One region of the Agrobacterium sp. rho-13.3 genome, then DNA from elsewhere that is predicted to be linked to it. Evidence: riboswitches for the same ligand, from Rfam matches in the RefSeq annotation. Region 1 holds a riboswitch; each other region holds the start of a gene.
The links. Region 1 has a riboswitch for thiamine pyrophosphate ahead of thiC (phosphomethylpyrimidine synthase ThiC). Riboswitches for the same ligand answer to the same signal wherever they lie in the genome.
Positions count from the first base shown of each region.

Region 2: another riboswitch for thiamine pyrophosphate. It lies ahead of thiB (thiamine ABC transporter substrate binding subunit); the one in region 1 lies ahead of thiC (phosphomethylpyrimidine synthase ThiC).
Region 3: another riboswitch for thiamine pyrophosphate. It lies ahead of RMR16_RS21870 (hydroxyethylthiazole kinase); the one in region 1 lies ahead of thiC (phosphomethylpyrimidine synthase ThiC).

Region 1 is NZ_CP192774.1:2,445,282-2,447,597, reverse strand. Features, by position in the region: gene RMR16_RS12040 (acyl-CoA dehydrogenase family protein) at 1-507, opposite strand, end outside; gene RMR16_RS12035 (acyl carrier protein) at 507-758, opposite strand; TPP riboswitch at 925-1,036, shown strand; gene thiC (phosphomethylpyrimidine synthase ThiC) at 1,150-2,316, shown strand, end outside.
Region 2 is NZ_CP192774.1:2,594,238-2,596,553, reverse strand. Features, by position in the region: gene RMR16_RS12685 (ABC-F family ATP-binding cassette domain-containing protein) at 1-555, shown strand, start outside; gene RMR16_RS12680 (VOC family protein) at 693-1,085, shown strand; TPP riboswitch at 1,131-1,239, shown strand; gene thiB (thiamine ABC transporter substrate binding subunit) at 1,282-2,295, shown strand; gene thiP (thiamine/thiamine pyrophosphate ABC transporter permease ThiP) at 2,306-2,316, shown strand, end outside.
Region 3 is NZ_CP192775.1:1,536,684-1,538,999, reverse strand. Features, by position in the region: gene RMR16_RS21880 (LysR family transcriptional regulator) at 1-19, shown strand, start outside; gene iolG (inositol 2-dehydrogenase) at 171-1,163, shown strand; TPP riboswitch at 1,245-1,347, shown strand; gene RMR16_RS21870 (hydroxyethylthiazole kinase) at 1,411-2,148, shown strand; gene thiE (thiamine phosphate synthase) at 2,138-2,316, shown strand, end outside.

The sequences.
Region 1 (2,316 bases):
GGAGGTGATGAGAATGACGTCGGCTTCGCTGCCATAGGAAATGACGGTCGCGTCTTTTTCCAAAGAGCAATTGGCCCCGTCAACGTCAATGGCGCAAATGGAATTGCGCAGATTTCCGCCAATGCCGCCTTCGGTGGTGGCAGAACCAATGAGGAGCTGTTCAGCGGCCACACGGCGCATGAAGCCGGTGTGCCATTCGCTTGTCTCTCCGTGCTCCACCAGACTGGATGCCTTGATCTGGTGCATGGCGAAGATCATTGCCGTGGCCGAGCAGGACTGGCCAAGCGTGCAGCAAATATCGGCGATTTGCGTCAGACTTGCGCCTTCGCCGCCCAGATGCAAGGGAACTTGAATGCCGAGAAGGCGCTCAGCGCGCATGGCCTCCACAGCTTCTCTTGGGAAACGTGCGGCGCTGTCTACATCGTCAGCGTGTTGCGCGGCGATCGCCGCAACACGCGATGCGCGCGCAGACAGCGTGGCATTCGGTGGGGCGACAGACAGGTTCATCACGCCGCCTCTTTGCCGTCGAGAATTGTTTTCACGGTTTCTTCAATCGCCTTGATGCTGGCGAAAGACTTGCGGTTGAGCATATTGTCCGGGAACTCGATATCGAACGCGTCTTCTATGCCAAGCATCAATTGTACGGATGCGAAAGAAGAAAGTCCGGCTGCGTAAAGATCAGATTCGTCGGCGATGGTATCGATCGGTACCGGGAGTTGGCCGAATTTAGATAGTATTTCACGAATAGTTGAATTCATCTCAAGTAGTCTCCCTCGATCGGATGCTATCATAGCGCATTCTTCAAGTTACACCCTAAAAAATAACATCCTAATAAATGGCTAGGTTAATTTGGTGTAACCCAACGCGATTATGTGACTTCATCCACAGCATACTTGACAAAGTGGCATGGCCGGTTTCTGATTAGGCATTCACCAGGGGAGTCCCGTCAAGGGGCTGAGATACTGCTACAGCGCGCAGTGACCCGTTGAACCTGATCCAGTTCATACTGGCGTAGGGACGGTGCAAACGCGGGAAAAGCAGTTCGGCAGTGCCGAGCAACTGGGCCGAATCATCGGCTTGCCTTTCCCGTGGTTTTTCGTCTTTCATGCTCGAACTGGGTCTCCACTGTTTTTGCTTTGGAGCCTCACGATGAACATTGCTGCTAAAAATCTCTCCCCTGTTGTCACGACAGGTCCGCTTCCCGCTTCGACCAAAATCTACAAGCCGGGCATCATCCATCCCCATATCCGCGTACCGATGCGTGAAATTGCGGTGCACCCCACCGCTGGCGAACCGCCGGTTACGGTCTATGATTCCTCTGGTCCTTATACCGATCCATCCCACACGGTCAGCATCGAAGGCGGTTTGCCGCGTGTGCGCCATGACTGGGTTGTGGCACGCGGCGATGTCGAGGCTTACGAGGGCCGACACGTCAAACCGGAGGACAATGGCTTTGCCACCGGCGAACGTTTGACGCCGGAATTTTCTCTACGTCATCAGCCATTGAAGGCCAAGGACGGCAAAGCGGTCACGCAGCTTGCCTATGCGCGGGCGGGCATCATTACGCCTGAGATGGAATTCATTGCCATTCGCGAAAACATCGGGCGCGAGGCGGCAAAGGAAACGCTGGCACGCGATGGTGAAAGTTTTGGGGCGCATATTCCAGATTTCGTGACCGCGGAATTTGTGCGTCAGGAAGTGGCGGCGGGCAGGGCGATTATCCCCGCCAACATCAACCACCCCGAAGCCGAGCCGATGATTATCGGGCGCAATTTCCTCGTCAAGATCAATGCCAATATCGGTAACTCGGCGGTCACGTCTTCCATGGCGGATGAAGTCGACAAGATGGTATGGGCCATTCGCTGGGGTGGCGATACGGTGATGGACCTTTCAACGGGTCGCAACATTCACAACATCCGCGAATGGATCATCCGCAATTCGCCGGTGCCGATTGGCACAGTTCCGCTCTATCAGGCGCTGGAAAAGGTCAATGGCATTGCTGAAGATCTGAACTGGGACGTGTTCCGCGATACGCTGATCGAACAGGCCGAGCAGGGTGTGGATTATTTCACCATCCATGCCGGCGTGCGGCTGCATTACATTCCGCTGACCGTCAATCGCGTCACCGGCATCGTCTCACGCGGCGGCTCGATCATGGCCAAGTGGTGTCTCCATCACCACAAGGAATCCTTCCTCTATGAGCACTTCGATGAAATCTGCGATATCTGCCGCGCTTATGATGTGTCTTTCTCGTTGGGCGACGGCCTGCGGCCGGGTTCGATTGCCGACGCCAATGATGCGGCGCAATTTGCCGAG
Region 2 (2,316 bases), 150 kb from region 1:
CTTTTGATCCTCGACGAGCCGACCAACGATCTGGATATCGAAACGCTGGATTTGTTGCAGGAAATCGTTGCCAGCTTCACCGGCACCGTCATTCTCGTCAGCCACGACCGCGACTTTCTCGACCGCACCGTCACCTCCACCATCGCCCCCGCAAACCCGGATGCGCCGGATGGCCGCTGGATCGAATATGCCGGTGGCTATTCGGACATGATGGCGCAGCGCAAGGGCGCGTCCGACGAGAAGAAAAAAGCCGAAAAGCAGGAAAAGGCCAAGGGTTCTTCGTCCTCTGCTTCATCTTCTGACCCGGCAAAAGCCAAGGTCAAAATGTCCTTCAAGCAGAAATTCGCGCTCGAAAATCTGCCGAAGGAAATGGAAAAAGCCCAGGGCGAGATCGCCAAACGCGAAGAGCGCATGGCCGACCCCAATCTTTTCGCCAAGGACCCCAACGCGTTCAGCAAGCTCGCCGAAGAAATGTCGCGGTTGCGCGCAAAGCTGGAAACCATGGAAGAAGAGTGGTTGGAGCTGGAAATGCTGCGCGAAGAGCTGGAAAGCTGAAATCCATTCTTCCCTCATACCGGCTCAAGGCCGGAATGACGGAGGGAGCATAATGTTGCGCAAAGGAGACTCGCCTCCCATCTTTGATAGGAAAGCCTATTAAGCTTTGCTGTTTTCAAAACGGAGGAGTTCTGAACATGCGTATGATTTTCGTCAATCTGCCCGTCAAGAATATCGAAATCTCGAAAGCCTTTTTCACCGCGCTCGGTTTCAACTTCAATCCGGAATATTCCGATGAGCGCACGCTCTGCATGATCGTCGATAAAAACATCTTCGTCATGCTGCTTCAGGAAGAGCGGTTCCGTGATTTCATCAATGGCGATATTGCCGATGCCAAGAACACCAAGGAAGTGCTGACCTGCCTTTCCGCTGCAAGCCGGGAAGAGATCGACCAGACGATTGCCACGGCACTCGCCTCCGGTGGCAATGCGTGGAAGCCATCGCAGGATCATGGCTTTATGTATGCAGGCAGCTTTCAAGACCCGGATGGTCATGTCTGGGAACTCGTGCATATGCCGGCACAGGCGTAACACGAAGCCATCTTGCCAATCCACTATACTCAGATTACATCTTCGCTTGCTCTAACGGGGTGCTTTGTTCCAACGGAACAAGGCTGAGAGGCTTTGCCAACCCGAAGAACCTGATCCGGTTAACACCGGCGGAGGGATTAGACGGCTTCCATCCAAGGCGCCTATTCCTGCTACCCATTTCAAGGAGGTGCTCTTGATGTTTCGTCGTTTTTTCGTTCAGTCTCTCGTTGCCGTGTCGTTCTTGCTGCCCGCTATTGCGGTGGCGCAGGATAAAAAGACGCTGACCGTCTATACCTATGAAAGCTTCGTTTCCAAATGGGGGCCCGGTCCCAAGGTGAAAGAGGCGTTCGAAAAGACCTGCAATTGCACCGTCAATTTTGTGGGTGTGGCCGATGGCGTGGCGCTGCTGAACCGGCTGAAACTGGAAGGCACCAGCTCCAAGGCCGATGTCGTGGTCGGTCTCGACACGAACCTCATAGCAGAAGCCAAGCAGACCGGCTTGTTCGAAGCCTCGGGCGTCGATACGTCTGCGGCCAAAGTGCCGGGCGGCTTCAAGGACGATGTTTTCGTGCCTTATGACTACGGCCACTTCGCCGTTGTCTACGATACCCAGATCCTGAAGAATCCGCCAAAAAGTCTGAAGGAACTGGTGGAAGGCGATCCCTCGCAGAAGATCGCCATTCAAGACCCGCGCACCTCGACACCCGGCCTTGGCCTGCTGTTATGGGTGAAGTCGGTTTACGGCGACAAGGCACCGGAAGCATGGGCAAAGCTCAAGAACCGCGTGCTGACCGTCACTCCCGGCTGGTCGGAATCCTACGGCCTGTTCACCAAGGGCGAAGTGCCGATGGTGCTGTCCTACACCACCTCGCCCGCCTACCATATGGTCGCAGAAAACTCGGATCGCTATCAGGCGGCCAGCTTCGAGGAAGGTCATTATATCCAGATCGAAGTCGCAGGCATCATGAAGAATGCGCCGGAACAGGCACTGGCAAAGCAGTTCCTCTCTTTCGTGCTGACAACAGGTTTTCAGGATGCCATTCCTGAAAACAACTGGATGATGCCGGTTGCCGCCACCTCCACACCTCTGCCGGATGCCTTTTCCAAGCTGGTGCAGCCGTCCAAGACGTTCCTGATGTCGCCGGAAGAGGTGGCCAAGAATCGCAAGGCATGGATCGACGAATGGCTGACTGCCATGAGCGTGAAGTAACGTTGCCTCCATGATTGAGCG
Region 3 (2,316 bases), on a different replicon from region 1:
TCTTGCCAGTATTCCTTGAGAGAACGACCTCTCGTTCCCGTCTTGACACGAATGAAATGGCGCTCTAGCAAGATGGAACATATATTCCAAATGGGCTTGAGGTGTGCATTGGCGTTCCAAGAAGGGCGCTGAAGGCAGTCGAGACCCGCTAACCAGATCGGGAGGAAACGATGGTTACGAGATTGGCTTTGTTGGGTGCGGGTCGCATCGGAAAGGTCCATGCGAAGGCAATTGCCTCCGACAAACGTGCAAAACTGGTCGCTGTGGTCGATGCTTTTCAGGAAGCCGCACAGGCAATCGCAAATGAAACCGGCTGCAAGATCAGCACCATCGAAGCCGTGCTGGCCGATCCCGATATCGATGCCGTTATCGTTTGCACACCAACCAACACCCACGCGGACCTGATCGAACAGTTTGCACGCGCTGGCAAAGCTGTTTTTTGCGAAAAGCCGATTGATCTGGATGTTGCCCGCGCTGCGGCCTGCATTGAGGTCGTCAAGGAAACCGGCGCCAAGATCATGCTCGGCTTCAACCGCCGTTTCGATCCGCATTTCCGCGCCGTTCGCAAGGCCATCGATGACGGCCAGATCGGCAAAGTCGAAATGGTGACGATCACCAGCCGTGACCCCGGCGCCCCGCCGCCCGAATACATCAAAGTGTCCGGCGGTATTTTCCGCGACATGACCATCCATGATTTCGATATTGCCCGCTTCCTGCTGGGCGAAGACATCGTCAGCGTTTTCGCCACCGGCTCCGTTCTGGTCGATCCCAAGATCGGCGAACTGGGTGACTATGACAGCGCCAGCATCATTCTAACGACCGGCAGCGGACGTCAGGCGATCATTTCCAACTCGCGCCGCGCGACCTATGGTTATGACCAGCGCATCGAAGTGCACGGCTCGCTCGGCTCCGTTTCGGCAGAAAACCAGCGTCCGGTCTCCATCGAAGTCGCAACCAAAGATGGCTACACGCGCCCGCCTCTGCACGACTTCTTCATGACGCGCTACACGGAAGCCTATGCGGCGGAAATTACCGCTTTCATCGATTCCGTCGAAAACAACGTCGCACCGTCACCATCTGCTCAAGACGGCCTGATCGCGCTCAAGCTTGCCGATGCCGCATTGAAATCCGCACGCGAAAAGGTTCTCGTGCAGATCGTATAATCATCGACCATCAAAGGCGGTGGCATTAAGCCTCCGCCTTTTCTACACCATTGACAGCAGACTTAAAAAACGACAATTTCCAGACATTCCGAGGGGAGCATCGCACGATGCTGAGATGGCGCTGAGCCGGACCCTTGAACCTGATCCGGGTCATGCCGGCGTAGGAACGGAACGGTCGCCAAAGGCATACTTTTCTCTTCTTCGCTCACCCTGGGTCTCCGTGATTGTATATGGAGTGGAATAACCCATGGAGAGCTTTCCAACGGCACAAAAGGCGGCAGCGCTTCTGGCGCACGTGCGTGAACAAAGACCGCGTGTTCATTGCCTGATGAACACGGTCGTCCAGAAGTTTACGGCAGATGGCATCACCGCCGTGGGCGGCATTCCGTCGATGACATCATCTGAAGAGGAAATTGAAAGCTTCGTTTCCAAAGTCGGCGCTCTGACCATCAATCTCGGCACGCTGGACGCTGCGCGCCGCAAGGTCATCCGCATCGCGGTCAAGGTCGCAAACGCCCATGGCAAACCGTGGATCGTCGATCCGGTCCATTGTGACTACTCGCCCTCGCGACTGGATTTCGCCCACGAGCTGATCACTCTTCGCCCAACAATCGTGCGCGGCAATGCGGCTGAGATGGCGGTGATAGGCGATGTCGGCGGAGCCCTGCGCATTCAGACAGGGCCGGAAGATCTGCTTCAGGATGGAACGCGAGAAGCAAAAATCGTCAACGGTCATCCGTGGATGGCAAAGGTTACCGGCACCGGCTGCCTTTCCGGTGGCGTGATTGCTGCCTTCATGGCTGTGGAACCGGACCCGATGCTGGCAGCCGCAGCGGCGCTGACCGTCACCGGCGTCTCCGCCGAACTGGCGGCAAAACATGCACGCGGTCCCGGCACTTTCGAAGCGGCCTTCCTGGATGCGCTGGACAGTATCAATGGCCAGGACATTCTTTCCCTTGCGAGAATTGAACACGATGAAAATTGATTACCGTTTGAACGCCTTGGTGGATGCCTCTCTGGCCGATATCGCGCCGCTGCCGGAACTGGCAGCCGTTGCGGCACGACACGGCGCGACGATCATCCAATACCGTGACAAACACGCCTCCACTCGCCAGATGATCGAACAGGCTCTGCTGATCGTTGACGCTTTGAA